DNA from 4 places in the Paenibacillus sp. sgz302164 genome. Region 3 is predicted to be linked to each of the others. Evidence: riboswitches for the same ligand, from Rfam matches in the RefSeq annotation. Region 3 holds a riboswitch; each other region holds the start of a gene.
What was found. A riboswitch is a leader RNA that binds a small molecule or an ion and turns the genes downstream of it on or off. The one in region 3 is predicted to bind cyclic di-GMP.
Positions count from the first base shown of each region.

Region 1 (7,512 bases), on a different contig from region 3:
TTATCCTTGCTGCCGGCCAGCTCGATGGCGCCGCCTGAATGCCAGAAGCCGGCCCAGTGGCGCTCGCTTGCCGAGCGCACCGCTTCGAACGACGGCAGCTCTTCACCGGCCGGTTCCGGCGTGCAGCGGAATCTCAGCTCCAATTCATCTTGATCCGGGGACGGGGTCAAAAGCAGCAAATGCTTGTCGCCTTCATCGCGCGCCAACGTCCCGTTCGTCCAGGCCGCGTGCATGACATAACCGTCCTGATCGAGCCGGCGGCGAATTTGGACGGAGCGTTCACCTTGCCGCTCGATGTGCGTTTCATGCCGGTCCGGCTTGCCCCAATCGGCGGCGGCGAATTTCCATGTGCCGTAAGGAAAATGGAAGGCAATCTGCAGGCGCCCCTGGCGGATCAGGCCGGATTTGACGCGAACGGCGATCGTATCCTGGCGGGGGTGGCAGACCGTCGTAACTTCGGTTCCGCTTCCCGCCATGGCGAAGCTGCTGCGGATGACGCCCGACCACAGATCGAGAACTTGCCGGATCTCTTCCAAATCTTCATGGGACGTCTCATTTCCGTCCGGCAGCGTCAGCCGGAACCCGATCCTCCCCAAATGAAGCTTGTGCGGATTGAATTTCAGCCATTTGTAGGCATCGCTCGTCTGACCGGGCGGCATATACGGAAAGCCGACGCTTCTCCCGCCGAAGGTAGGGAAATAGGTGAGCGGAAACTTTTCCACAGCATAGCCTTCGGGATTGGGGGAGGTGTGCCAGGCCCAGTTGGCCAAATGGCCCAACGGCACGCCCCCGTCCGCGTAAAGCCCGGGAAACGTCTGCAATCCGGTGGCATCGACGGTAAACGCGTAGTTCCCGTTGCCGACCGACAGGGAGGATAATTTGTCAAATCCGGAAATATGCGGATTATGGCGCCAGACGAGCGCTTTACGGTCTATCTTCATAAGGGCACCACACTTTCAAAACGATACTGGCCCGATCCCGTGCGCACTACGGCATAACCGTGTTCATGCCGGACGATTTCGACAGCTTCGGCGGCTGTAACCGGAACTCCGCTTTCCATCAGCGTTTCCATACGCAATGAAGGAACGTGAATGTCTGCGGTGCAGTTGGCGGGGATGTCCGCGTCCAGCGTCAGCCGGTTCCGTCCGCTGCGCTTCCATGCGACGCGAATGCGTCCGGCGGGCAGGCGGTGTTCGGCGGCGGCTTCTTCAAGGCCGTCAGGCAAAAAAGGCCGAATCCACAGCCTGTAGCTTTCCAGGCCGGGATCGTAGCGGTAGTCAATGCCGGCCAAGCCGCTGTACAGCCATTCCTCCAAATGCCCGAGCATGAAATGGTTTTGCGATTTGCCGACGGTCGGACCGTCCCACGCTTCCGTCAGCGCCGTCGCGCCGTGTACGATTTGGTAGCCGTAGCTGGGATGGCCGGTTTGGCGGGTCATTTCGTAAATGATATCCGAACGGCCGTTTTGCGCCAGCGTGAGGAGCACGTAACGGTGCCCGATGTCGCCTGCGGTCGTATGCCACCCGCGCTGCCGGATATCTTCTATAAGGCGGGAAAGGACGAATTCCTTGTCGAAGGCGTCGGCCAGTCCCAAAACGAGCGGCATCGCGTTGGACGTCTGGCTGCCGGTCGCATACTGCCGCGTATTGCGGTCGAAAAAAGCGGCATTGAACGCCGATTTGATCTGTTCGCGGAGCCGTTCATATTCGGCCGCGTCCTGATGGTTGCCGACGGCCTGTGCGATTTGCGCGAACACATCCGTCATATGGTAAAACATCGCCGTTTCGGTATGCGCAACCGGCGTGTTTTGGACAAAACCGGGAGGATCGTCTCCCGCATCGTACCAATCGCCAAGGCCGCCCGTCACGATCAACCGGTCGGAGCAGGCGGCCACATAATCGACGTAGGCTTTCATCCCGTCGTAGTGCTCCTCCAAAACCCGGCTGTTGCCGTACATGCGCAGCAGGTTCCAGCCTGTAAGCACGTAGGCGGCGCCCCAGGATACGGAATCGCGGAAGCAGCGCCACTTGTCGGAGAAGACGACATATTCCGGCGCCGTCGTCGGCACCATGCCGTCCGGCAGTTGCGCGTCGCGGATGTCTTCCATCGTTTTTACGAACAAAGGCTCGACATCGTAGTTGAAGGCGACGGAAGGGCCCATCAGATGGACTTGCTCCAGCCAGCCGAGCTTTTCCCGATGCGGGCAATCCGTAAAAATGCTTTTCATGTTGCTGAGCACAGCCCGGTTAATGATGTCGTGCGTCCGGTTCAGCATCGCATCCGAGCTGGCGAAGCGGCCGCGAACGTTCGCAGCCGGGTAAATCATCCGGCCTTCGAGTCGGACAAGCAAGGCACCGTCCGCGTCATTGCCGGCACGATCGGCGGGAACCGCGCCTTCGATTTGCACATAGCGGAAGCCGTAGTAGCTGAAGCGGGGCGACCATACTTCCTCCTCGCCGTCTCCGTTCAGGATGTAGGTGAACCGGTACGGGGAGCCGGTCCATTTTTGGTTGGCGGTGCCGTTGTCCTTCAGCAGCTCGGCAGGCGACAAGACGACTTTCGCCCCCTTCGGGCCGCGGACGGCTATTTCCACCCAGCCTGCAAAATTTTGCCCGAAGTCTGCGACGTACACTCCGGGACCCGGCTGCGAGATGCTCGCGGGCAGGAACGTTTCCATTTCCTTCAAGGGGAACGTCGCTTGCGGCTTCAGCTTGCCCGCAGGGGGGGCCGTTTCTTCGGCAGGCTCCCACGCTTCGCCGGAGGCGAAGCCGGGGCGATCCCAGCCCGCTTGCAGGAGCCGCGCGTCGAAATCTTCGCCCCCATACATGCAGGAAAAGACGACCGGCCCCGGCGCGGTGCGCCAGCTTCCATCGCTGGCAATCGTCGAGCTCGTGCCGTCGGTATACGTAATTTCCAATTGGACGATGCATGTGGGCATGCCGAATGAACGCTTGAACTTCGTGTAGCGGCCGCCTGTCACGTTGAAAAATCCGTTCCCCAGCATGACGCCAATCGCATTGGCGCCCTCGTTCAGTGCGCCGGTCACATCGTACACGGAATAAAGGCACGTTTTGTTATAGTCGGTCCATCCCGGCTCCAGCACGCTGTCACCGACTTTATGCCCGTTCAGCCGCAGTTCGTACTGCCCCAAACCGCATATATAGGCTCTGGCCCTCGCCACCGGCTTGTGTACGCGGAATTCGCGCCTGAACAATGGGAGCGGAGCCTGCGCGTTTGCCTGCGGCGCGCTGCTGCGCCCGCCGATCCATCGGGCCGACCAATCGCCCTGGCCGAGCAGCCCCATTTCCCACCAGGATACGGGGCTTTCGGTCATTCGGCCGCCGCTGTCCCAAACCTGAATCCTCCAATAGTAGCGGTTTCGGGATTGGAGGGGAGCGCCGTCGTAGACGATGTGCACGTTGTTTCTGCTTAAGCGTTTGCCGCTGTCCCATACGCTGCCGCCTGCGCTGTCCGTTACGATGATCCGGTAAGCGCTTTGCATTTGCAGGCGTTCGGCCGCCGGCGGGAAGCTCCAGCCGAAAGCCGGGCGGCCGACGCCGACTCCGAGCGGGCAGCGCTTGCTTTCCACATACATTTCATCCACTTGCATCGGTTCCGGTCTCCTTTACAATCACGATGATGTGCCGAAAATCGGCTGTGAAGCGGCGACGCTGATTGTCCTGAACTCTTTGCCGTAGTTTTTGGTCGGATCGCTCTCCCGGTACGGCCGGCAGGAGCAGTAAAAATGATAAAGCACGCCTTGGTGCGTGATGACGGACGGCTTATGGGCAAAAATGGAGTCAATGCTGCCCTCTTCTCCGACCCGGATAATCGGTTCGGGGTATTTGTCCCAATGCAGCAAATCGCCGGAAAGAGCAATGCCTTCCTGCGCCTGCTTGTAATTGTAGCCGAAGTAATACATGACCCACAGGCCGCGGTCGGGGTCGTGCAGCACGCACGGATCGCTGGCGAAGCCGCAGTCCCATTCGTCCGGAGTCACGGGCAGTACAGGATTGCGCTCGTATCTTTGCCATTGCTGCAAGTCCCGGGAGAAGGCGACTCCCGTCTGTTCGATCCATCTGCCTTTATTTTTGTTTTTGGCGTTATAGAACAAATAAAATGTGCCCTCATGCTCAATCAGACATTCTTTATAGAGCCCGCCTTTTTCCCAATCTGCGCCTTCCTCGGGGGTCAAAATCGGATCCGGGCATTTGTGCCACTCCAGCAGCCGCTCGTCCTCCGTCCAGGCAATTCCGATTTTCGCCGAGCCCTCTTCGTACCCGGTTTCGGGATAGGCGTGGTAGACGAGCCAGTATTTGTCGTTCCATTTTTTCAGAACGGGAGGGGCATCGATGCGATTCTCTTTCAAAATCCACGTCCCGGCTATATTGACGGAATCCCAGGCCCCATGCTCGTTGCGCTGTAAAATGACGCTCAGATGCTCCCAGTCGAGCAGGTTTTTGCTGACGGCCAAAGCCGTCTGGTAGCCGATGCCGTCGAATCCGACATACATCATGTAAAACATATCGTTATGCTGAAAAACGAAGGGACAATCCACGGCTCGTTCATCGAAATGGCCGGGTTTACCGGAGCCGGCAAGAACCGGCGCGCCCAATTTGTAAGGCGTCATATAGGGCTGGATTTGCAATGCGGCACGCTCCTTTATTTTCGCTGGCTTTTATCGCGGATATTGCCATTTTCAGCTTACAATTAACCGCTTTCATGCTGTGGGGGGGATTGTATCCGATATATAGGTCGATGCTACCTTCGGCCGCCGGCCGCATTGACTTGGCAGACAACCCGGCGTAGGATGAGGGGGTAAAAAGCCGCCCGTTTGCCGGCGGCAACATGAGGAGGCGTTACCGTGCCGTTTAAAGCCAAGGACAAGATCGTGTTTATCGGCGACAGCATCACTGACAAAGGAAGAAAAAAAGATCCCCTGAAGCTCGGGTCGGGCTATGTTCGCCTGATTCACGATTACTTGACGGCGGCGTACCCGAATCTTTCGCTGAAAATCATAAATGAAGGCGTTTCCGGCAACCGCGTGACCGACCTGGAAAAACGCTGGACGCTCGATGTGCTCGATCACCGGCCGCAGTGGGTATCGGTTTCGATCGGCATCAACGACGTGTGGCGGCAATTGGACTCACCGGATGAGGAGCAGGTGTACCCCGACAAATTCGAAGCGGTATACCGTCACTTGCTGGAACAAACGAAGCAAATACCCGGCTGCCGCCCGATCCTCATGCAGCCTACGGTGATCAAGGAGTACCCGGATGCGACGGGAAACGTGCTGCTGCGCCCTTACGTGGACATCGTCAACCGGCTCGCCGGACAGTTCGACGCGATCCTGGTGCCCACGCATCAAGCGTTTATCGATTTTATCGCGAGTGAAACAGGCAAAGATTCGACTACCGACGGCGTACATATGAACCCGCTCGGGGACATGCTGATGGCCGTGACATGGCTGAAGGCCGTTATGGTGCCTTTTCCCGGAAACAAGTGATTCCGGGAGATTGTGGAATGGTCGGCCGGCTGCCGTCATGCGGTGCAACGCCGCGCGCTGGAAGCTGCGCGGTTTGGGTGGCGTTTGCTGGGGCAGCCAGGGGGGAGCTGATTTGGGGCGCGGTCATTCATGAAGCGGCTGGGTGTTGGCATTGGCACGGCATAGGCGTAGGCACAGCATCGGCATAGGCACAGGCAGCCCGAAAACCTGCAAAAGTGCAGGATTTTTCCATGAAAGTGGCTCGTTTTGGCGAAAAGCCTGCGATTATACAGGAATTTTCGCTTAAACGAGCCTGAGGTCCACGTGTTCGATGAAAAGCCTGCACATTTGCAGGAATTGTTTCATTGCCAGCCTATCAACGAGCAAAAACCTGCACTTTTGCAGGTTTTCTTTGTGTTGCTAGGCAGATGTGCCGCCGGTTCTAGCACGCCAGACCGAAAAGCTGCGTACCATCTTACGACGATGGGGGTGGCTTTTTATTTTGGGCGTGTCGATGAATCTTTTTTTGAAGGTAGCGATCACCTAAAAGCTGTAAAGCTAATTAGCGGGGGGTGTAAAACAAACGCGTTGAGCGCAAGGTATAATTTTTTTTGTGGAAATATGTTAGTTTATGGGTTAATATGGAACTCATATTAAATCTAATGTACTATTTTTATAGTTTTAAATACCTAAGAACCAAGTGGAATTGAAAAGGCAAACCTGTTCGAAAGACAGGGACGCAAAGCCACGGGCCTACTTCTACGGGGTACAAGTCGCTAGACTTCCCTCGGGGAAACGGCAGCCGGGCCGCCAAAGGCAGTTGGTTTTTTATTTTGGGAAAAGTAATTTTTTTACTATGGAGGCATAAAAATGAGAGCCCATTTGATTACATCACTGGCAGTTGTTGCACTACTGGGAAGTTCAATTCCGGATGTCAAAGCTGATTCAACCGCCGCTACGCCAGGCACGAAAACAACAAATGCCACCGGTACGGCTTCTACAGGCAGCTTCAGCGACACAAAAGGGCATTGGGCGGAGACGACCATCGCCGGCGCGGTACAAAAAGGATATGTCGACGGATACCAGGACCACTCCTTCAAACCGAATGCAAAAGTGACGCGCGCCGAGTTTATCAAACTGGTCGATACCGCGCTTCATATTCCAATCTCAGGGGTAACCGAAGGTAATGACTGGTACTTGCCTTACGTTAACGCGGCGACCAACGCGGGGATTTATAAGCGGAGCGATTTTACGAGCGGGGATTGGAACACGCCGATGACGCGTCAAGAAATGGCCAGAACGGCTGTTAGGGCCGCAACCGCCGACAAGAACATTGATGACACGAAGTGGATGTATCTAGCGACCAAAGCCGGTCTGATTACCGATCTAGATGATAGGGGTACGCTCGGGGAAGACCAACCGACGACACGGGCTCAGGCGGTAACGACAATTGAACGCATTTTGACTGTTAAGGGAGGTCATTCGCTGGCCGTCGATGAAAAAGCCGTTGCCAGTGCGGAGCAATCCACGAATGCCCCCAAAGATCCTTGGGGACGCGCGATTCGCACAACAAATCTGCCGTCGAATAGCGGTGATTTCCCTTACATCCTACAGGATATTCCCAATGAAATGTACGAACATAAACATCCGTTTCAGACGGATTTGACCCGTTTTACTGCAAAGGAAATCATCCATGATTCCAGATATTACTCTAGGGATACAGTCGATCGATGGGTTAAACTCGTATCACAGTTTGGCAATCAGATACTGAATGTGGATTACGAGACAATAGACCAAAACTGGGTGGATGCTTTCGTACAAACCGTTAATATTCCGAAGCACGTCAGTGGTGATGCCCAAAAGTATGTCGAGTGGGTGAAGCAAAATCACATTCGAATTGAAGGCACTGTGACACCAGAACCTTCTATCGTTTTTTTCGGCGATAATAAGCATTGGGTACGAAGTATGTTTCGGTTTAGAGTAACCAGTTTTGATGAAAACAAAAATTTGTTTGTCGATATATGGGG
Region 1 covers NZ_JBVYOL010000002.1:401,330-408,841, forward strand. The annotation lists gene AC0LWT_RS05280 (glycoside hydrolase family 65) at 1-941, opposite strand, end outside; gene AC0LWT_RS05285 (family 78 glycoside hydrolase catalytic domain) at 938-3,610, opposite strand; gene AC0LWT_RS05290 (glycoside hydrolase family protein) at 3,632-4,648, opposite strand; gene AC0LWT_RS05295 (SGNH/GDSL hydrolase family protein) at 4,865-5,506, shown strand; cyclic di-GMP riboswitch class I at 6,189-6,300, shown strand; gene AC0LWT_RS05300 (S-layer homology domain-containing protein) at 6,356-7,512, shown strand, end outside.
Region 1: another riboswitch for cyclic di-GMP. It lies ahead of AC0LWT_RS05300 (S-layer homology domain-containing protein); the one in region 3 lies ahead of AC0LWT_RS38750 (condensation domain-containing protein).

Region 2 (7,512 bases), on a different contig from region 3:
ACCCGCAGAACGGGATATGTTGAGCACTTCGTGGCCTTGCTGCTGCCAATGACGAATCAAGCGGCCTCCGATAAAACCGGTTCCGCCGGTAACGGCTATTTTCATACGATTCCTCCCTCAAGTTTGCTGCGGAAGAGCCTATGCAGCAGGCTGTTTCTTATATTATAGGCAACCTATGAATCGTTTTCCAATTGATATTGTCGGCGTTGTTATCCAGCTAACAATTATGTGTTATATTGGTAACAGGGAGGGATGCCAGTGTTTCGATTTTTATTTGGAAAATCCGGAAAAAAAGCGCCGTCGTACAAACGCAGCCGGCCCGCCAAAAAGCGCTTCGACGCTTCGGAGCTGCCTCAGCAATTAGGACTATTAAGCGGCGTTCCCTTGCAGAACGCGGTAAGAAGGCTGGAGAGCTCGCTTACGTTCGATTTTACGGAACGGATCAAATATCGGGTACAATCCGAATATCCGCAAATGAGCGATGATGAATTTGCCTGCAAATGGTTTGAGTTGAAACGATTTTTTTTGATGAATTTAATTTTGCAGCGAACGCCGATGTTCAGCAGTGAAATTGATGACATATGGCACGAAATGCTGATGTTTACAAGAGAGTACCAACGGTTCGGCGAGCAGTTCGCCGGCGGGGTCATCCATCATTCCCCCGAGCGGGAGCCGAGGGAAATGCCGGGAGAACGAGCCTGGTTCGACTGGGTGTACGCGCATTTGTTCGAATTTGCTCCGAGCAGTGCGGCATGCTGGAACGGCTTTTTCCGGTATCCGCTGGACCGGGAACGGACGGACCTGCTGCGTTCCCGCAGCGAGGAAGAGATCGCTGCGCTTTGGTTCGATACCGGCAAAGCGGACCAGGACCCGGAAATCGCGGACGCGATCCGCTTCCTGGTCAAGCAGGCTGTCGCCGAGGCGGAACGCTCCGCCGACAGCCGTTCCTTCGAAGATACGGGCTGGTCCCGATCTTCGGCGGTTTCAGGCAGCATGCTGCATGTCGCGGCGGCGATGGTTTTTTTCTCCATAGCCGATGCGGCGAATTACAGCAGCGGCATGAACGCCGTGCTGCCCGCGGAAGAGGAGTCCGCCCGCCGGCAAAGCAACTGCTCGGCCTCCGGCTGCGGCGGTTCGACAAGCTGCTCCAGTGATAGCGGCAGCGGCTCAAGCGGCTGCAGCTCCAGCAGCTGCAGTTCATCCGGCTGTTCGTCGGGCTCCAGCTGCGGTTCAGGTTGCGGTTCGAGTTGAAGCCGGCATCGGCCGGGACTGTCCGGTGACGACAAAGCCTCTTGCGAAGCTGGAGAGACTGCCGTAAAACTAGCCTGATTAGGCAGTGCATCCGACAGCCGACGCGGAGAAAATGTGCAAAAGTCAGGCTAATGAGAAAAACGTACATTGGAGAGGCGCATCCCTATTAGCGCGTAGAAAACGTGAACGCGTGGAAACCTGCAATAGTCGGATTGTCGATAAAGTGATGGGTTAGGGGGAACCGAGGGGAGCATTTGGTCGACGGACCGCCGACATGCAGCGCAACACCTCGCGCTGGGAGCTGCGCGAGGTGCGACAGCCGCTCTTCCCCAACCCACGCCTCTTCTGCAAGGGGGAGCGCTACTGAATTGGGGGGGAGGCGGCTTGCCAGGGAGAAAACCTGCGAAAGTGCAGGTTTTTTCTATGCAACGGGTTCATTTTGGCGAAAAGCCTGCGATTGTGCAGGAATTTTCGACGAAAATGAATCTGAGCCCATGTTCACGGCGAAAAGCCTGCACATTTGCAGGAATATTTCGCGGTCAGCGTATCAACCGGGCAAAAGATGTACTTTTGCAGGTTTTCTTCGCGCACCCGGGCGAGATTATGCGACGGACTCCGGTGTGCGGGTTTCTGGGCAGCCGCAGATACGCTTGCAGCGAAACATCCCTGCAAAAGCCCCTCCATGACGCTGGGCGGCGGAACCTATGAAGATGAAAATAGTGCAACGCTAGTTAGTCGGGAGTTACTTTGGTGCATCTGCATATGCGGGACCGTCCGGTTTTCGGCGGCGTAAGTACACTTTTCCTATGAAAATGGGGAAGGTTTTTTTCATATAAAAGAGATGCACGATTGCTAATTTTGTGTATAATAGGATTTTAGGGTTTGTTGACCTGTGGTTAATAATTGTGAGAACAGGAGTCATCTTCCATGAATCGGCTGCGAAGTTTCTTTGCATCTTATCATCCTATTGTACATACTTTGATTCTTGGAACCGTCATGGCCCGGGCGGCGTCTTCGATGAGCCTGCCGTTTTTGGCGATATATTTGGCCAAGCATACTTCCATGAGCGAGGTGGCGATCGGCGTCGTCATCGGCATGGGTTCACTGGCGGGGACGGCGGGGGGGTTCATCGGAGGCGCGCTTTCCGACAGATTCGGGCGCAGAGTGATTATGCTTGCGGCGCTTTTGGGCTGGGCCGTCGTCTTTACGGGCTTTGCCTTCGTCAAGCTGCCGCTGCTGTTCATGCTGCTGAACATGGTCAACGGCTTATGCCGCTCCTTTTATGAGCCCGTATCGCAGGCTTTAATGGCCGACCTCACGGAACCGGACAAAAGGTTCAAAGTTTTTTCCATGCGCTACATGGCGATTAACGTCGGCGTAGCCGTGGGTCCTTTGCTGGGGGCGTATTTCGCGACGCTGGACGGTTCGCTGCCTTTTCTTCTTACGGGCATCGTTTATTTTATTTACCTGGTGACTTTGTGCGTGCTGCTGTCGGTTTTCGGCATCAAGCAAATTGAAGGGGAGAAGAAAGCCCCGGTGACTTTCGCCTCGGCCTGGACCGTTATCCGCAGCGACATTTCTTTCAGATACTACACGATCGGCGGGATTATCGGAGCAATCGGCTATTCGCAGGTGATGGTGACGCTGTCCCAGTATATGCAAAAAAGCTTCGCCGACGGCGTGCAAATGTTCGCGCTGCTCATGAGCGTGAACGCGATAGCGGTGATCGCGATGCAGATTCCGCTGACCCGCTGGGCGGAAAAATACAGCCCGCTTATGGCGGTAACGGTTGGCAACGTCATGTTCGCGCTCGGAGATGTCGGCTTTGCCTTGTCGCATACGACTTTTCTTCTGGTCGTCTCCATGGTCGTTTTTACGATGGGGGAAATTTTGAACTATCCCGCCGCCAGCCTGCTAATCGATAAGCTGGCTCCCGAGCATATGAAAGGAACGTATTTCGGCGCGCAGACGTTTACGAATTTGGGCCATTTTATAGGGCCGTGGGTGGGCGGATTGCTGCTGGTTTATTACGGAGGGCACGTATTGTTCCTCGTTATGGCTGTCGTGACAATAGGCGGAAATTTGTTTTATACGCGCGGATCTCAGCGCTTTCACCGGGTCGGGAATGTGTCTAAAAAAGAACAACTTTGAAAAATGGTTCTAATTACCTAATATAATATTGTAAAATAGGTATAACAGAGTATTCGAATTCGCCAAAACATACCTTATCCTTGATAGTAGTAAAAAGCGATGATTTGACAGCTTTCGATATGGCTCGATAATGGCAAACCTGGCGAAAGCCAGCGACGCAAAGCTACAGGGGCTTCCTTGTTCGTCAGGGGACACGATGCCAGCCAGCAGCCGAAAGTCAGGGCGACGATAACAGTTCCCCCCTCCTTTTCAGACGTAGGTGGGGTTTTGCTTATGAAACAATAAAACAAAGGGAGGATCCAGCAGCATGCAGCCTGAATGGATGCAAAATGAAGAAGAAGTAATTACTTCGCTGTGTGGTAACCATGTTGCCCGTCTGGTACCATCCTCGGATGGACCGAAGTTGATGATTAACCGTGAAGAATACGCGCTGAAAGAAACTTGCTGGGATATAGAAATGTTTCACGGCCGGAGCAGCAGCATTTTGATCTTTTACTGGAAGGGCGAAGTAAAGCTTTCCGTAAAATTTCCGCCGTTATCTCAAGTGGAAGCGTTCCTTTCCAGACTATTCCAATGTCTAACATTCAAAATGAGGACGGTTCAGCCTGTTTAGGCTTACCGTTCTTTTCTTTTGCCTGCGGGGCATTCTAAAGATTTGTTGGATTTGTCAAAAATCGTTGTCACTTGTTGACAGTGACGCTATAATAGATGGAAAATAAAGTAGTTCTGCAGGACTAATTGGAGGATACATAACATGAGGTTGATCACTCGTTCGGATTTTGACGGGCTTGTTTGCGCGATGCTGTTCAAAAAATTGAACATGGTAGACGAAATGAAATTCGTACATCCCAAAGATGTGCAGGACGGCCTGATCGAAGTGACGTCTAACGATATTTTGGCGAACGTTCCTTATGTGCCGGGTTGCGGCCTTTGGTTCGATCATCATTCCAGCGAGTTGGAGCGGATGGGGAAGAGGGTCGAGTTCGAGGGAGAGACGCGGATCGCGCCGAGCGCGGCCAGAGTCGTATACGACTACTACGGGGGCAAAGCCGTTTTCGGCAATATCGACGATATTATGAAAGGCGTGGACAAAGCGGATTCCGCCCAGTTCAGCCAAGAGGATATTTTGAAGCCGCAGGGCTGGGATCTTCTTTCGTTCATTATGGATGCCCGCACCGGGCTCGGACGCTACCGCGATTACCGGATCAGCAACTACCAGTTGATGGAGGACCTCGTGGAGCACTGCGCAACGATGTCTGTCCATGAAATCATGGAACTGCCTGATGTCAAAGAGCGGGTTAACCGTTATTTTGAGCTTGATGCTTTATACCGCGAAATGCTCGGCAAGTACACGCGTACGGAGGGCAATGTCATCGTAACGGATCTCAGAGACGTGGAAACGATTTATCCAGGCAACCGCTTCATGGTCTATGCGCTCTATCCGGAGCAAAATATTTCAATCTGGGTCGTCGACGGGCGCAACAAACAAAACTGCGTAATCGCCTGCGGGCACAGCATCGTCAACCGCACTTCGCAAACGAATATAGGCACGCTCATGCTCAAAAACGGCGGTGGCGGGCATCATGTGGCGGGGACGTGCCAAGTTCCTTACGAAAACGCGAACGAGGTGCTGGAGCAAATTATCGCCACGATGAGAAATGACGGTTAAGAATTAACTTGCAGCCGCAGGAAGGGGAAATCCCGGAGAGCGGCTTTTTTCAGTGATGTTATTGCGCAGGTGAATGCGCTGACGTTATGATAATAGGAGATAGGTGTAGATAAATAGAGAAAACGGAGGGATAGGACGTGAATTTGCAGCGAATTCATCATGTAGCGGTCATTTGCTCGAATTATGAAACATCGAAACGTTTTTATGTCGAGCTGCTTGGGCTCAAGATCATTCACGAATCTTATCGTGAGGAGAGAAAGTCTTACAAGCTCGATTTGCAGATCGGTGATGACGGGCAGATCGAACTGTTTTCTTTTCCCGATCCGCCGGAACGCGTCAACCGCCCGGAAGCGCGCGGACTCAGACATCTTGCATTCGCCGTAGCCGACATGGCCCAGAGCGTCGAAGAGCTTGAAAGCAAAGGCATTTCAGTAGAACCGGTCCGCATCGATCCGATTACGGGAAACAAATTCACGTTCTTTGCAGATCCGGATGGCCTGCCGTTGGAGCTCGTCGAATATGCCGAATAATCCGAATCGGGAAACGGAGCACAAATCCAAGCTGAGCTTTGCCAAAGGCTGCTTGTGGAGCGTGCTGCTGTCGGCGCTGGTGTGGGGTTTGCTGATTTGGTGGTGGCTAAAATAAAAAATCCCCGTCGATTTGCGCCAAAAGCTGCCGCATGCAGCTTCCTGGACAGGTCGTCGCGGGATTTTTTTGCAGACTCGCGGGAGCGGGGCGGAACGTGAGGCATCCCCGTGGACAAGAGGATGAAAATCGATGCATCGGAGCTAAAAAGGAAGACTCGGCTGTCAGAGTTCGAGCATCATTGGCAATGTGCGGAGAAAACCTGCAAAAGTGCATCTTTTTGCTGCTAAATATGCTGCCCACGTGTAATTCCTGCAAATCTGCAGTTTTTTCCGCCACCGTTGCGGGTTGAGCCCTCTCAGAGCGGATAATTCCTGCACATTTGCAGGTTTTTCTCCAAAACTGGCGGTTTTCGCCGAAAAAACCTGCACATTTGCAGTTTTTACAGCAGCAACTCCAGTTAACGAACGGCTGGAATGTGAACCATCGTGCACCGGTCCGGCGAGTTCTGCTCTGCGCTCATTCGGACGGCGAAAAATCGCGCAGGTGTAGAAAGAAAATAAAGTATTAGACTGAAAAATAAAGTTGTAGACTAAGAAAATAAAGATGTAGACCAGGAAAATAAAGTCTTAGACTAACGATGCATCATTAACCGAGGGACGGGCAGATTTGTTTAAAACCAGCGAGACTGAGCAATTTCCAGAGATCGCTCTTTTGGCGAACCGAAGAGTGTGGCTGATCAGGAAACTATCTGCGCTTGGAAAGTAATGTTAGCTGTTGAGTAAAGTGAAATTCCGCAAAAAATATCAAAACAGAGCGTTCCATCTGTCGTAAAGTGAGTATATCGATATGGAGGCATTAAAGTGAATTACAAGGATTTGGTAATCAAGGCCATTACCTATATTGAGGATCATCTGACCGATGAGAGATTAAGCACCAAGGTTATGGAGGCTGCGGGCTATTCGCCGTACCATTTTCACCGGATCTTCCTATCGGTTACGAGAAACTCCGTCTCGGAGTACATACGCAAGCGGAGATTGACACAAGCAGCATACGATTTATTTTATACCAACCAAAGGATCATAGATATTGCCATCCTGTACCGGTTCGAGTCTCAGGAATCCTTCGCCCGAGCCTTTGGGAAAATGTTCTCCATCTCGCCCGGACAATTTCGAAAGCAAAGGGACATGAAGGACACGCTGTTCCGGGCAATGGAGAAGCTTCCTTTGGATGAAGTGGGGCTACAGCATTTGAATGAGAGCGTCTCCCTCGTGCCAGCTATTGTCTGCCTGAATAAGCTGCATCTGGTCGGCATGTCGATACCGGGTGTCAATTCGGACGAAGTCGGAAAGCTATGGCGGAGCTTTAGGCAGCGTTTGTTTGAAATTGAGCGAAAGCCGGATACGGAAGACATATTTTATGCGGTCATTGAACTTACAGGTAGGCAATGGGAAGTCACGTATATCGCTTGTGTCGAGGTGGCTAGCGAGGAGAGTGTAGTTCCCTTGGGAATGGTCGCTAAGCTGCTCCCAGCTGTAACTTATGCGGTTTTTACTCATAAGGGGACATTATCGAGACTCAACGATACGTTCCAGTACATTTATGAAACCTGGTTACCCCATTCAGGCAGCGTTCGTACGAATTACCCGGAGTTTGTGCGTTACGACCATCGATATCTAGGACCGATGAACGAGGATTCGGTATTAGACATCTATATTCCCGTAGGCTCGCCATATTAGGAGTATGTAGCTCAAGGAGAGGAAGAAATCAAGATGAACAAAATAGAAGACATTGTTGAAGGATATGCAGGTTGCTGTGAGGTACAAATTACCGACAACGCATTGAAGGTGACCGTT
Region 2 covers NZ_JBVYOL010000001.1:393,611-401,122, reverse strand. The annotation lists gene AC0LWT_RS01745 (TIGR01777 family oxidoreductase) at 1-105, opposite strand, end outside; gene AC0LWT_RS01740 (glycine-rich domain-containing protein) at 259-1,251, shown strand; gene AC0LWT_RS01735 (MDR family MFS transporter) at 2,179-3,402, shown strand; cyclic di-GMP riboswitch class I at 3,525-3,617, shown strand; gene AC0LWT_RS01730 (hypothetical protein) at 3,710-4,015, shown strand; gene AC0LWT_RS01725 (DHH family phosphoesterase) at 4,157-5,071, shown strand; gene gloA2 (SMU1112c/YaeR family gloxylase I-like metalloprotein) at 5,209-5,601, shown strand; gene AC0LWT_RS01715 (hypothetical protein) at 5,591-5,716, shown strand; gene AC0LWT_RS01710 (GyrI-like domain-containing protein) at 6,520-7,395, shown strand; gene AC0LWT_RS01705 (alpha/beta hydrolase family protein) at 7,429-7,512, shown strand, end outside.
Region 2: another riboswitch for cyclic di-GMP. It lies ahead of AC0LWT_RS01730 (hypothetical protein); the one in region 3 lies ahead of AC0LWT_RS38750 (condensation domain-containing protein).

Region 3 (7,512 bases):
TGTCCCGGAAATGCTTTTGCGTCAGCAGTATAGAGGCACCGCTGTCTTCCAGCATATAGCGAATCCGTTCCTCCGGATAGTTCGGATCTATCGGCACGTACGCGCCGCCCGCTTTGAGCGTTCCCAGGATGCCAACGACCATTTCGATAGATCGTTCCACTATGATGGCGACGATATCGTCCGGCTTCACTCCCCGCCCCCTCAACACCTTGGCCAGCCGGTTCGCCTGTTCGTTCAGTTCCCGGTAGGTTAAGGTTTGCTGCCCGAAGACCAATGCCGGATGCTCCGCTCTTTGCTCCGCCCGCTCCTCAAACAGTCCATGGATCGTTTGCTCCTTCGGATATTCCGTCTTCGTCCGATTGAAACCGTCAAGCAGCACGCCTCTCTCTTCCTCCGGCACGACCTCGATCTGCGAAATGGGAGTTTCACTTTGTTCCATGACTTGAGTGAATAAATAATCAAAGTGGCGGATGACGTTTTCTATAGGGATGAGCTTTTCAAACACCTGTATCTGATAGTCAAAATTTACGGCTACATCCGCTTCTCCTTCTTGTCCCCATATCAGAAGTGTAAGCGCATTCCTTTCGTGATGATGCGGCATGCTTACGATCCGGCACGCTGCGCCGTTAAACGATTCTCTCGTTTCCTGTTCTTCAAAAGAAAGCGATATATCAAACAAATTTCCTTTTTCGTGGACATCCTCGTAAACCGCCCGATAAATTTCGCCGAAAGATATTTTCTGATGCCGATAGCACTGCATAAGCTCACGCTTGATGAACTTTATCAGTTCTTTGAAGCTTATATCCTGCTCGGGACTTATCCGAAGCGGCAGCACATTGGCGAAGTGTCCCACGGTCTGCTTATACTGCGCTTTGCCCCGGTTAAAAACCGGGACGCCGATCACCATTTCGTTTCGATTGCAAACCCTGCTGAAGTAAAGGAACAGTATGCCTAAAAAGTAGTGGAACGACGAACAACCTTCCTCCTTACAAAATTCAACCATTTGATCGTACAATGCCTTGTTTATTGTTAAAGTTTCCCTATTGCTCCAAACAGAATCGCCGTAATCATCATCCGTGTTCAAACCTCTGCTTAGCAAAGGCTCGGGAACGGTTCGATATTTGCTCTGCCAGAACTTCCTATCCTTCAAAAAGGCTGAAGAATTCAAATAATTCTGGTTGTCAGAGATAAAATCGGTATAGGAATAGGAAGGTCTGTTCATTTCCCCAATTCCTTGAGCCAATTCATTGTAATTTTCAAACATTTGACTGATGAGGAGGGCAAACCCCCATCCATCAATGATCATATGATGAACTTTAAGTAAAATGAAATATACACCCGGTTCGCCTTGTAATAATTCAAATCGAAAATAATTGTCCTTCGGTTGAAAAATTTTCAAAAACTCTTTTTTCATCCAATCCAGGCAAAAGGAATTCGGATCTTTCTTCCCCGAAAAATCATGAAACGGAGCTTCATAGTCGATTTCCGGCAGGATTGTTAAATAGGGCTCGCCCTTTTTATCAATAAGACGAGTTCTGAGAGAATCATTCTGCCTGATTAACAACTGCATGGACTTCTTAAAGATAGCCGTATCCAGTTTTCCTTTAACCTCAATGTACCCGCCAAGGTTGTAAATAGGTTTTCCAGGGTGCATACTTTGCTCGAGCCATATATCTTTCTGATAGGAACTTAACGGATACTCCTCGATACCTATCACGCTTGTTTCCATAACGTTTCCCCCTGTTCTCCGAATGATTTTTCGCTGCAATAAAAAAAGCCTGTTCCCATAGTTAAGAAGAACAGACGACAAATTTCGCCCAGTTTCCTTCGGCAACCTGGCAATCATGGCTGTTTATCCAGCTTTAGACCCATGGCTTTGTGTCCACCACTTTCGAGGTGTTTACGATTAACGGGAAATAACATAAGTATGTTGTTTTACATCCTTACCAGAAACTTGGCTTCATCCATTTACATAAACGGCCCCCTCCCATAGTTTTATACAGCCTTCCGGTATTCGCCGAGACTTCTGCACAACTTTAGCGGCTTAATTCCGTTAGCATGATGAATCCGCGATCCGCTTAGTTCGCTGTTCTTAGATCGATATACCTATGGAATTAATTGTATTATCTAAAAAATATCGAATTTTGTCAATAAATTCTAAGTTTTTAATAAAATTCATGATAAGTATATTGGTCACAATTACTTCGATCTCAGCACTTGGTTGGAAATGCTGCTGACCATCTCAATCTCTCCGGCTGTCAAGGTAAACTGCATCGCCTTCACATTTTCCTCGGCATGAGTTACTTTTGAAGCCCCAGGTATCGCAAATACGTTCTCTCCGTGGGCATTAATCAACCAATTCAAGGCAATCTGCGTTGGCGTTGCGTTATATTGTTGAGCCAACTGTTCCAACGTTTCAATCAGCGGCTTTGATTTCTGCAAGCCCGACTCCCGGAATGCCGCTGTCCACTTGCGCGGACCCGTGATCGACTTGACCAAGGATGGATTTTTGTGAAATTTGCCGCTTAAGATCCCTTGCATTAATGGGGAGTAGGCGATGATCGCCACGCCGAGTTCTTTAGCCGTATCCAAAATTCCGTTCTGTTCAATTCTCCGGTCGAGCAGGCTATATTTCACTTGATTCGAAACTAAACGAAGGCCATGCTCGCGCAGCACGCGATCGGCCTCGCGCATTTGTTGCGCGGAAAAGTTGCTTACACCCACATATTTAATCTTCCCTTGCTCGACTAAACTAGCCATAGAATTCATCATGGCGGCAACCGAAGCAAAGGAGTAAGGAGAATGCACCTGATAAAGGTGAATCGTCCGGTGATCCAACTGGCGGATACGTTCATCAATCGTTGCCGTGATGCTGCCTGCGGTGCGAAAAGCCGGCCACCATTTCGTAGCGATATTCGCCTGTGCCGCGAGCGTTCCGCCAATCTCATTCAGCGTGCCGGCAAGTAGCTGCTCAGACTGTCCGCCACCGTACGCTTCAGCAGTATCGAACCAATTAATTCCACCTTCCAAGCTGGTCTGAACAATTTGCCTTATATCCTCTCTCCGCAGCGCCGGCCAGAATTTCCCGACGAGCCCTTTTCCGTTGCTGAACTGCCAGCATCCAAGCCCCAGCGGTGACAGCTTTAAATCCGAGTTGCCCAGCTTGCGTAATTGCAATGAAGCTGCCGTAGTTACTGTTTTCTCATCCATGATGCTTCCACCATCTCCCGTAAAATAATGTGTAGAGTTTTTTATAAAATATATGGAAAAACCACCTTCAGAATCCTTTTTTGTTATATCGGTTAAAAAATGGCGATTTATTAACAAAATGTGCTTTATACCATATGATTAACCAAGTTTTTCCATACGGGCGCAAAAAACCGCTGCCCCTTTTCGGGGACAACGGCTCCTCATTTTGCTACTTCAATTTTATGCTTTTCAGCAGCGCATCGATCGGTTCCTTCTCGTCCGTATCTCCGCGATGGTAATGTTCCACAAGCTTGTCCAGCCGCGCTACCTGATGGCCGTAATCGTACATGGCGGCCGCCACGACCGAATGCCGCAGCATACCTCCCGGCCCTTCGGAAAACTGCTCGATGATCGTCGACATAAAACGTTCGCTCTCCGCCTCCATCTCCAGCCCTTCGGAGCTGTCCGCCTTCAGTTTATCATCGAACTTCAGCAGCACGTGCTCGTGGAATTTGATCAACTTCTCCAGATGGCCGTCAAAAAACGCATCGGTTTGCGGTGTGCGCGCCGCCTGAAAATAATGCTCCTCCACGGCGTCCAAAACCTCAAATCCTTTGTAAATGGCGCGCAGCATTTGCTTGTAGATGACTAATTGGCGAATGCGGCTGAAACCGGCGCGCTTAAGCTTTTTAACTTCCTCTTCCATAAGCTTGTATTTATTCGCCAGCGACTGCACAGCCCCCTGCAAACTGTCTTTTTCGTTGCGAAATACGTTCTCCTTCATTTCATCGGAGATAACCGTCCGCAGCAGCAGCGAAAGTTTGTTGAAAACGCTATGGATCTGCGCGGCAAACTGCTCCTTCGGCTTCGGCGGGAAAAAGAGGATGTTGATCAGGCAAGCGCAGCCGATTCCGATCAAGCTGAGCATAAACCGGTTGACGGCAAACTGCCACTCGGACGAAGCGTCCATCACCGCCACAACCGTAACCAAAGTGAGCCCAATCGTTTCCTCCATGCCCATCCTCAGGCAGATGATAATAACCAGAATACATACGATCCCGATTGCAATTATATTGTTGGAGAAAAACATCCCGGCCAGCAGAGCCAGAGCAGCCCCCATAATATTCGTTTGCAGTTGATCCAAAAAATAGCGCCATGATCGGTAGATCGAAGGCTGCATCGCAAAAATAGCCGCTACCGCCGCGATAACGGGAGGGGTAAAGTTCAGCCAAGCGCTGATATATAATGCCATTGTTACCGCAATTCCTGTCTTCCACACGCGTGCGCCGAAAACCACGAAGCCCTCTCCTTTTCCTCTTCATACTGTCATTATATCTAAAAACAAAAAAATAAGCATTCCCGGACAGCCGACTGACTGCGCCGATCATGCTTATTTGTTGAAAGATCGGGACGACACGATTTGAACATGCGACCCCCTGCTCCCAAAGCAGGTGCTCTACCAAGCTGAGCTACGTCCCGAAAGTACCGGTGAGAGGACTCGAACCTCCACGGTTTCCCACTCGATTTTGAGTCACTTTGGATATTATACCACGAGCGGAATTTAAGTCAAGAACAAGGAAAATAAAACCCACGAAAGACTTGCAGAATCTGGGATTTTCGCGGGTTTTTTTGAATAATTCGGAGACAACCGAAAAAGAAACCATTTTTAGCCGTTGGGAAGACTGATCAATCGGACAGGTTGTCCGCTACTTCTTACGCAGCAGTAAAAAGAGAAAATATGGCGTTCCCAGTATGGCCGTAACAATGCCCGCCGGAACCTCTATCGGAGGCATAATGATTCGCCCCACTAGGTCGGCGGTTACTACGAGAATAGCACCCAGCAAGGCTGAAACGGGCAGTACAAGCCTGAAATTTGAGCCCACCAACAGGCGGGCCAAATGAGGAATGACCAGTCCGATAAAGCCAATGGTTCCGGCTACGGCAACAGCGCTGCCTGCCATAACAACAGCAACAGCGATCAGCATGAGCCGCGTTCTCTCCACTCTCATACCCAGCCCACGTACAATTTCCTCACTCAGCAATAGCGCATTAAGAGGACGCGAACAGAATAGAGCGGCGACAAGCCCCATAACCGTCCATGGCCAGATCATCTCCACATGCTCCCAACTGCGCGCATACAAGCTGCCTTTGAGCCAAATCAGCGCCTGCGCAGCAGACGGAGAAAATTTGACAATAAACAACGTAATCAAGGCCTGGATACCTGTGCTGACTGCTACTCCACATAGAGCCAGACGCTCCGGCATAAGTCCGTTTTTGTAAGCCAAACCGTACACTAAAAGTCCTGCGGCAATAGAGCCGCCAAAGGCAAACAGCGGCAGCATAGCAGCCGAGAATGCGGGTACAGCCAGAATCAGCACCACAGTAGCCAATCCGCCACCAGCCGTTACGCCGATCAGATCGGGAGCTGCCAGAGGATTGCGGGTAACACCTTGAAGAATAGCTCCGGCTACTGCCATGTTCACTCCGACACAAATACCGATCAACAGCCGCGGCAACCTGTAATCAAAGGTAATCCCTTCCTTGAAGCGAATCTCCTCTATAACTTGGGCAAATGGAAGATTTACAGCACCAAGATGCAAGCTAAAAAAAATCATAATAAGAAGGAGAACGGCGCTAAAGCTCATTATCCATATCCAGCGATGCTTGCCCTTCCGCATCATGATCGCCACCCTGTCTTCCGGCGCATCACATACAGGAAGAACGGCGTTCCCAACAGCGCAGTAATAATTCCCACAGGAATATCTGCCGGATACAGCACCCACTGTCCACCCAGGTCAGCAAGCAACAACAGATCAGCTCCTGCCAAAGCAGATACAGGAATGATTCTTCGATAATCAGCGCCAACAAGCTTTCTGACGATGTGAGGGACCATCAAACCTACGAAGCCGATAGGCCCTGCCAAAGCAACCGCACTTCCCACCATGACAACGCTCAGAACAAACGCCAGTCCCCTGATTTTCCTAACCTGCTGACCAAGACTGCTGGCTGTCGCTTCACCAAGTGTCAAAATATTAAACTGCCCGGCAATTAATAGCCCTATGACAGCCGCTGGGATGATAAAGAGCAAAGCGATTCGCACATCGGCCCAGGTTGCACCGGACAATTTCCCTGCCATCCAGTACAAAATTTCGGATAAGTTCTCATCGTCCAGAATCAGAAAGCCTGTCGTTAGGGAACCCATTAAAAATGCAACGGCAATTCCAGCCAAAACCAGTCGAGTTGAGGTATATTGTCCTCTCAAGGACAGTATGTACACGATACTTCCTCCAATGGCTGCACCGACAAAAGCAGATAGGAGAATCGTAACCGAAACATCCTTCTGTCCCAAAAGAACGAGCGCCAGCACAACGAAGAAGGAGGCGCTTTGGTTAATTCCCATGACTTCCGGGTCTGATAGCGGATTGCGAGTAATGCCCTGCAACAGACAGCCAGCTACAGCCAATCCCCCGCCAATAATAAGGGCAAGAACAGCTCGGGGAAGACGGACAAACCAGACCTTATAGGCAAGTATATCTGTCTCATCCATACTCGCGATCTCCTGTAAACTGCTCCATCTCAGTCCTTTCAATCCGAGAAAAACGGAGATCGCAACAGCCAGCAGCATCAGAACCCACAAGCTGGAAATCAGAAAGAATGGGAAAGGAGGAGGGTTTGTTATGCCCGTTTTCTGATCCATACGTAATCCCCCCGGAATCAGTTGCTCGGGCTCGTGATTTTCAAAGCTTGTTCAAGAATAAGCTGTGCCGCACGTGGCCCCCGTCCTTTGGACCACAGGTCGCGGCTTACCGCAGTAGCCTGGTTTGCTTTGACAGCCTTGAGGTTCTTGTACAGGGGATTGGACTGCCATTTACCAAGATCACCATAATAAAACAAGTAATCCGGATTGATTTCGCTTAACCGCTCCAGGCTCAGTTTGGCAATGTCCGTTTTGCTCTCCGCAGCAGACAGATCCTTTTTCCCGTCAAAGGCGTAGTTGACTCCAATTGCGGAAAGCAAGGAACCGACGAAAGAGTCTTTCATCCAAACTGTTGAATCATCCTCAAAAGCACCAATGACAAGGACTGTAGGAGCACCCTTCAACTTTTCCTTGCCTGCTTGAATCTGCTTTTCAATCTCCTGCTTCACCGCTTTAGCTTGCTCCTTTTTATCCAACAGGGTGCCAACGCTAAGCAGGTTCTCCAACACTTCCTCATAGCTGTTATCGTCCAGCGCAATCGTCGGCGCAATTGCTCCCAACTGCCCTTTAATCATTTCGTGCCGGTCAGGATTAGCAATGATTAAATCGGGCTTGACGGATTTCAG
Region 3 covers NZ_JBVYOL010000058.1:4,579-12,090, reverse strand. The annotation lists partial or broken gene AC0LWT_RS38750 (condensation domain-containing protein) at 98-1,729, opposite strand; cyclic di-GMP riboswitch class I at 1,827-1,915, opposite strand; gene AC0LWT_RS38745 (aldo/keto reductase) at 2,200-3,210, opposite strand; gene AC0LWT_RS38740 (FUSC family protein) at 3,419-4,486, opposite strand; tRNA gene AC0LWT_RS38735 (tRNA-Pro) at 4,595-4,668, opposite strand; gene AC0LWT_RS38730 (FecCD family ABC transporter permease) at 4,896-5,870, opposite strand; gene AC0LWT_RS38725 (FecCD family ABC transporter permease) at 5,867-6,886, opposite strand; gene AC0LWT_RS38720 (ABC transporter substrate-binding protein) at 6,904-7,512, opposite strand, start outside.

Region 4 (7,512 bases), on a different contig from region 3:
CTGCACAATTGCAGGAATTCTTCGCAGCTAGCGATCAAGGGCGCAAATTCATGTATTTTTGCAGGTTTTCTTGGTGCAGCCAGGCGAGTTTGCGACTGGCTCTGGCGTGCAGATTTCTGAGCAGCCTGAAAAATACACCTTTATGCTCCTTGATGTATTTGCCTCGGAACTGTTCCTGCAAATCTGCAGGCTTTGCAAGCGAGAGGCAGGCAAGCAAGGGGGGCACGAGAGGGAAGTAGGAGGCCGTGCCTCCATTCCCCGAACTCAACATGCAGCCGACCCACCGCCGTCATGCAGCGTAACACCGCGCACTGGAAACTGCGCGCGGCGAAAAAAGAGGCTGCCCCAAAAGCGTGCGCATAGTATGGGAACGGCCCAAAAATCGAGCAAAAGGACCTCAAATTCCACTATCAAGTGGAGAATGAGGTCCTTTCTTCAGGTGATATTTCGAGGCAAAGGGGCAGCCCCTTTTTCCGCTATGTTAGTTCGTGGAAGTGCTGTCCGTTGCGTCTGCGGCAGGCGCTTCCGGTTTTTGGTGCTTGTCTTCAACGAATTTTTTCAGCGTATCGGTCAAGCTGTCTTTGAGTTTGCTGATCAGGTCGTCTTCGCTAATTCCTTTGGCCGCTGCAATTTCAACGATCGTCTTGCCGGAATCCAGCTCGGTTTTCAGCTCATCCTGCGTGATGCCCAGAATCGTCGTCAGCGCCTCGGAGTTCCCCAGGAAACCGCCGCCGAAGCCGCCGCCACGATGACCCTCGCCTCCGTTTTCTTGTCCGCCTTCAGGTCTTGCGTTCTCGATATGCTGTTTCAGGCGGGTCGCAAGATCCGCGGTGATTTTGTCCGCTTCCGCTTGCGTGATCGTGCCTGCCGTAACTTGGGCAGCGATTGCCGTTTTCTGAGCGTCAGTCAGCTTGGCCAGGAAATCATTCTCCGTCAAGCCGGCCGCTTGCGCGATTTCCAGTAGCGTCTTGCCTTCTTTCAGCGATGCCTGGATCGTGCTCACGTCTACGCCCAGCACGGTTGCCGCCGTTTCGTCGAGCTTGCCGCCTTGGAAGCCGCCGCGTCCGCCCTGCTCACCGCCGCGGAATCCTTCGCCTTTGTTGCCGAAGCCTTTGTTCTCAATTTGCTGTTTCAAACGAGTCGAAAGATCCGTTATCAGCTTGTCGGCCTGCTCTTGCGTCAGCTTGCCGGCCGTCACCTTCTCGTTGATCGCCGTCGTTTCGGCGGCAACCAGCTTCGCCAGGAAATCGTCCTCCGTCAAGCCGGCCGCTTGCGCGACTTCAAGCAGCGTCTTGCCTTCTTTCAGCGACGCCTGAAGCGTGCTCTCGTCTACGCCCAGCACAGCTGCCGCTTCCTTGACGATGCTGCCTCCGTAGAAACCTCCTTGGCGGCCGCCGCGGTCTTTGAAGCCGTCCGATTTTTGAACGGTCGAGCCGCTCACTGTACCGGCATACGCCTGATTATGTAGCGCTCCGACAAAACCTGTTCCAAGAACAAAAGATGCTGCAATCGTACCTGCGAGAATTTTTTTGCTAATAGTTTTCATATTGTTATTCCACCTTTTCGAATGTTTTTGTTGTTTACAAGACCAAGTATAGGCCCCTTTCCTGAATCCCCCCTGAGCGCCGACTTAATAAACCATGAGCGTTGCCTGAGGGTTTCCTGAGTCCGGCTGCCGTCGCATGAAACGCAAAAAAACTGCAGTTGTCTGCAGTTTGGCAAAGTCCGGCTGCTGTCAGGGAACAACACCAGCCTGTTTATTTTTCATATCCGTTAGGGTTGTTGAATTGCCAGCGCCAGGCGTCTGCGCACATGTCTTCAACGCCTTTCTCGGCAACCCAGCCTAATTGCTCGCGCGCTTTCGTTGTGTCCGCATAGCACGTAGCCACATCCCCCGGCCTGCGCTCCTCGATGCTGTACGATATTACTTTTCCGGAAGCTTTTTGAAAGGCTTCGACCATTTCAAGCACGCTGTAACCCCGGCCGGTACCGAGATTATACGCTTCGATCCCGCTCCTGGACAGCAGTTGTTCCAATGCTTTTAAATGCCCTTTGGCCAGATCGCTGACGTGAATATAATCCCTGACTCCGGTTCCGTCTACGGTCGGATAATCGTTCCCGTATACCCGCAGCTTTTCCAGTTTGCCGATAGCCACTTGGCTCACATACGGCATCAGATTGTTCGGCACGCCGTTCGGATCTTCCCCGATTCGTCCGCTGGGGTGCGCTCCGACCGGATTAAAATACCGCAGCAGCGATATGCTCCAGCTGTGATCCGAGATGTACAAGTCCTGCAAAATCCGCTCGATCATAAGCTTTGTTTGACCGTATGGATTCGTCGCGTCGAGCGGAAAATGTTCATGAATCGGCACCTGCTCAGGCACCCCGTAGACAGTTGCCGAAGAGCTGAACACCAATTTGCGGACATCGTATTTTTGCATGACATTGCACAGAATTAATGTGCCGGTAATATTGTTGTGGTAGTAAGATAAAGGAAAAGAGACCGATTCCCCCACTGCCTTTAACCCTGCAAAATGGATCACCGCTTCGATCGAATGCTCGCGAAACACCTGTTCCAGCCCCGCAAAGTCGAGCAAATCCAATTGATAAAATGCAAAATCCTTCCCCGTCAGCTCACGGACCCGCTCAAGCGCCTCCGGCTTGCTGTTCATCAGATTGTCGACAACGACGATCTCATAACCCTTGTCAAGCAGTTCGACACAGGTATGGCTGCCAATATAACCTGCTCCGCCAGTTACTAGAATGGACATGATTTCCGTTCCTCCAATTTACGATTTCATTGCGCCGGCGCATCTGCATGCAGCCTTTTTCCAACTTAATGGATTTATGCCATTTTAGCAAATACCAAAAAAACGCCCCACCCTTCTCAAGGAAAAGGATCAGTGCGCTCCGGTAACAAATGCATGATTACACAACGACTTTGCCGGACAGGTCATTATTGGCAGCCCCGGCGTTGATGTTCGTATATTTGGTTAACCCTCTGTCCAACTGTGCGAATGACCCTAAATAAGCTTGCACTTCACCAATTGTTAACCCCAAGCTGCGAGCCTCGCGAATCATTTCTACCCAGTCTGAATCCAAGGGATTGCGTTCCATACCCAATTGCACAAATACTTTAGACATACTATTACCTCCAATGTGAAGTTTGTTTGCAAAAAACCATCTATTAACGGTTTAATAGATTGGGTCGGTTGCACCACTAACTCCACATGCTCCAGGTGCCCACATACGGCGCATGTATCAAAGTATTCCCATAATTAATTATCCAATTGCGGAATAGATCTCAAGGCCTAAGACTGAAACATTTCTCATCAACCTAAGCCTATTATACAACGACCTTCTCCTAAATTCCACCAAAAAATTTGAAAAAAAACTGCTAGGTCATTATTTTTTAGGAAAATGATACTAATGTATCCGCAATAGATAAGTAATTAGTAGGATGCTCACTTGTTGTTTTCCTGGTTTTTCTTCCATTTGCTGAATTCCAAAAATTCGCGAAACTGCTCCTTCGTTACTCCCGAATCCATCGCCTCTTTGACCAAATCCTGCCACTGGCTGTCCAGTTCTTCTTGCACTTTCGGCTGTTCTCCGTGCAGGATCAAGTCGAGCGGCACGTCAAGCGCAACCGCAATTTTTTCCAAAAATTGAATGGACGGATTTTTCTGAATATCTCTTTCCATATTGCTTAAATAAGATTTGGCGACTTCAGCCTTGGCAGCAAGCTCAGATAAGCTGAGTTTTTTTTCCAGCCGTAATCTTTGAATCCTTTTACCAATCACACTTATCATCTTCCTTTTTGCTTTATTCACCATGTTTACGCATATTATAGCAAAGTACCCCTGCCCAGACTATCGCTATATTTTCCAACCGCATACAATTTTCAGAAAAGAAAAAATGCATCTGCACAAAAATGGAGAAATAAAAGCGGTTAAACTTCTATTTGCCATTTAAGGAGATGCATTTCGAAGGCCTACCCCCGGTGTCCGGCGGGTTGCACAAAACAAACTTCGCCCGCCGGACTCTCAGCGCCGCCGTTCACTCGCCGGGGTTCGTCAAACGCCATTTGTTAAACTCAAGGAATTCTTTAAACTGGTGCTTGTTAATACCGGATGACATAGCTTCTTTAATAAGCTGATACCATTCCTGATCCAGTTCTGCGACATTCGTTTCCGGAGCTTCTTGATCAAGAAACCTGTCTACAGGCACCTTCAGAACGGAGGCGATTTTCTCGAGAAATTGTATCGACGGGTTCTTTTGAACATCACGTTCCAAATTGCTTATATATGATTTGGCCACGCCGGCCCGCTCTGCCAGCTCGGACAGAGACAATCCCTTTTCCTTGCGAAGCTGCTGTACTCGAGTTCCTATCATCAAGATCTTCCTTTTTTTAACGATGTAATATATTCCATGCTATCTGACAGCCGCTTTGTGCCGTAATGTGCTTTTCATGCAATCGATAACTCTCGTCTGCTCCTCTTCCATCATCCCGGATCCTGATGGCAAGCATAAGCCGGTGTTAAACAATTTCTCGGAAACACTTTCGTTCTCCGCATGCCGGTAATATTCCGCTCCCCCAAAAAGAGGCTGCAGATGAAGCGGTTTCCAAACCGGACGGGCTTCGATGTTTTCTGCTGTCATTGCTTCGAGTATGGATTTGACGCTTACGCCATGTTGTTCCTCATCCAGGGTGATCACGGTAAGCCATCGGTTCGACCTTGTGTTCTCCAATTCAGGCATAAATTGTATGCCCGGGATGCCGGATAGGCCCTGCCGGTACTTTTCGAAAATGGCTCTTCGAGCACTCACCCGCTCATCCAGTACGCCCAATTGCGCGCGCCCAATCCCTGCCAATACGTTGCTCATGCGATAATTAAAGCCAAGCTCCGAATGCTGGTAATGCGCGGCCGCATCCCTGGCTTGAGTGGCCAAGAAACGCGCTTTTTGCAAATCATCCAGATCATTGGAAACAAGCATGCCTCCGCCGGACGTCGTAATAATTTTGTTCCCGTTAAAGGAATAGATGCCGTACTTGCCGAAAGATCCGCTCGCTTGCCCTTTATACGTTGATCCTAGCGACTCCGCTGCGTCTTCGATCACGGGAATATCGTATCGATTGCATAATGCAAGGATCTCGTCCATTTTCGCGCTTTGTCCGTATAAATTCACCACGATAATGGCCTTGGGCAGCTCTCCCTCACGGTCCGCATCCGCTAACGCGCGTTCCAATGCATCAGGCGACATGTTCCAGGTCTCAGGCTCCGAATCGATAAAGACGGGCACGGCCCCCTGGTAAACAATCGGGTTGGCGCTGGCTACGAATGTCAAGCTCGAGCAAAACACTTTGTCGCCCTGCTCCACGCCCAGCAACCGCAAAGCAAGATGAATGGCCGCTGTTCCAGAGCTTACGGCAGCTGCGCCGTTCATTCCGACATAGGCGGCAAGCTCGCTCTCAAAAGCATCGACATGCGGTCCTAGCGGAGCAATCCAGTTCGTTTCGAAGGCTTGGGCTATGTATGTTTGTTCCTGGCCGCTCATATGCGGAGCCGATAAATAGATTCTTTTTTTCTCCGATGTCACTTGCAACGCACCTTTCCTTCCAGAATGTTGAATTAAGATATATGAAATATAGTAATTTCCGGTCTGCAAAACATGCGGATCGGTAAAAAGCTGGTGCCGATCCCGCGGTTCACGTATAAAGGCATCCGCCTGTCTCCAATGGCGTACAATCCGTCTACATATTTTTGTCCAAGTTCCGGGGTAAAAAATGGCTTGGAGAACGGCTTGCGAATTTGGCCGCCATGCGAGTGTCCCGAGAATTGGGCGTTCACACCGAAACCGGAACAAATATCCGCAAGATCAGGCTCATGTGCCAGCAGCAAAACGCAATCTTGTTCCGACTTCCCTTGCAGCGTCTTCTCGATATCGAAGTGGCCGAACATATATTCATCCACACCTGCGATACATAAGCGCTGCCCATTTTCTTCGATATAGCCGTGCGCATTGATCAACACGCGAAAATTCGAGTTTTGCAGCATCTGAACGGCTTGATCCCTCGCTGCATAATCGTGGTTCCCGAGGACAGCCCACTTTCCGCCGCGCGGCGCGCGCAGTTCCTGGAGCAAGGGCAGCACCGACGGCGACGGCGTTTCCAGCCACCCACGATCCAATAAATCACCTGTAAAAAACAGAATGTCAGGCTGTAAATCGTTGATCATCCGCACGACCCGGCGGAACGATTCGCCATCGTAATGAAAGCCGAAATGCGTATCGCTGAATTGAACGATTTTCCAACCCTTGAAGGCTTCGGGCAGCTTGCCGATCTTGAGATCCACCTTGCGTATCTGATACCAGAATCGCTCCCCGATGGCATCCGCGGTTCCCACTACGCCTGATCCGAGCAAAATCAATCCCGCTTTTTTCAAAAAACTTCGCCGGGATATCTTCTTTGGCTCAGTCATGTGCGGGCTCCGGCATCTTGCTGATCACCTTCGCGGGAGTTCCCACGGCGGTGCTGTGCGGCGGTACCGGACGAATGACAGTAGCGCCTGCCCCAATCACGGACCATTCCCCGACCGTCATTCCCGGAATGACGGTTGCTCCCGCGCCTATCATAGCCCCTTCCGCTACCTTCACATCGCCGGTCAATGTTGCGCCGGGTGCAATATGAGCATAATCCCCGATGCGGTTGTCATGCTCGATGACAGCAGCCGTATTGATGATGGCATGGCGTCCGATTACAGCATCGGCCTGAATAACCGCATTCGCCATAACTACCGTTCCTTGGCCGATTTGAGCGCTCGGGCTGATCACCGCTGTCTTATGGACAAGGGTCAGGTAATATGCATCCGCTACATTCAGTCGCGAAACAACCGCTTGTCTAATTCTATTATTTCCGATAGCGATAATGAACTTCAGTTCTTCCAGTTTGCCCATCACCTGCTGCGCTGCAGAGACAGGACCTTTGAACACGCCGTCTTGCAGCGATAAATCATCATATTTATCATCAAGGAAGGCTCTTATGGTATAGCCCTCTCTCGCAAGTATCATATCGCGAATAACTTTGCCGTGCCCTCCCGCACCGACCACTGCGATGTCCAGCTCAACCACACCCTTCGCTAAGAGAGCTTCGTCCCCCTGAATTTCTCCATGGTGACATGATTATCTTGACTGACTCCTTCGGATTTAAACACTTTATAGAAAGTTAACATCATGATTTTCAAATCCAGGGCAAAGCTTCGATTCTCTACGTACCATACATCCAGCTTGAATTTGTCTTCCCATGAAATCGCATTCCTGCCGTTAACCTGAGCCCAGCCCGTGATCCCCGGCCTGACCAAATGCCGTTTGGCCTGTTCCTCGGTATAGAGCGGCAAATAGTCCATCAACAACGGCCTTGGGCCGACCAGGCTCAAATCGCCTTTGATCACGTTGACCAGCTGCGGCAATTCATCCAGACTAAATTTTCGCAAAATTTTGCCGAAATGGGTTAGC
Region 4 covers NZ_JBVYOL010000010.1:112,778-120,289, forward strand. The annotation lists gene AC0LWT_RS18025 (hypothetical protein) at 482-1,546, opposite strand; gene galE (UDP-glucose 4-epimerase GalE) at 1,758-2,771, opposite strand; gene AC0LWT_RS18035 (anti-repressor SinI family protein) at 2,929-3,144, opposite strand; cyclic di-GMP riboswitch class II at 3,198-3,281, opposite strand; gene AC0LWT_RS18040 (helix-turn-helix domain-containing protein) at 3,465-3,800, opposite strand; gene AC0LWT_RS18045 (helix-turn-helix domain-containing protein) at 4,057-4,392, opposite strand; gene AC0LWT_RS18050 (DegT/DnrJ/EryC1/StrS family aminotransferase) at 4,432-5,556, opposite strand; gene AC0LWT_RS18055 (metallophosphoesterase) at 5,631-6,479, opposite strand; gene AC0LWT_RS18060 (acetyltransferase) at 6,472-7,119, opposite strand; gene AC0LWT_RS18065 (sugar transferase) at 7,137-7,512, opposite strand, start outside.
Region 4: another riboswitch for cyclic di-GMP. It lies ahead of AC0LWT_RS18035 (anti-repressor SinI family protein); the one in region 3 lies ahead of AC0LWT_RS38750 (condensation domain-containing protein).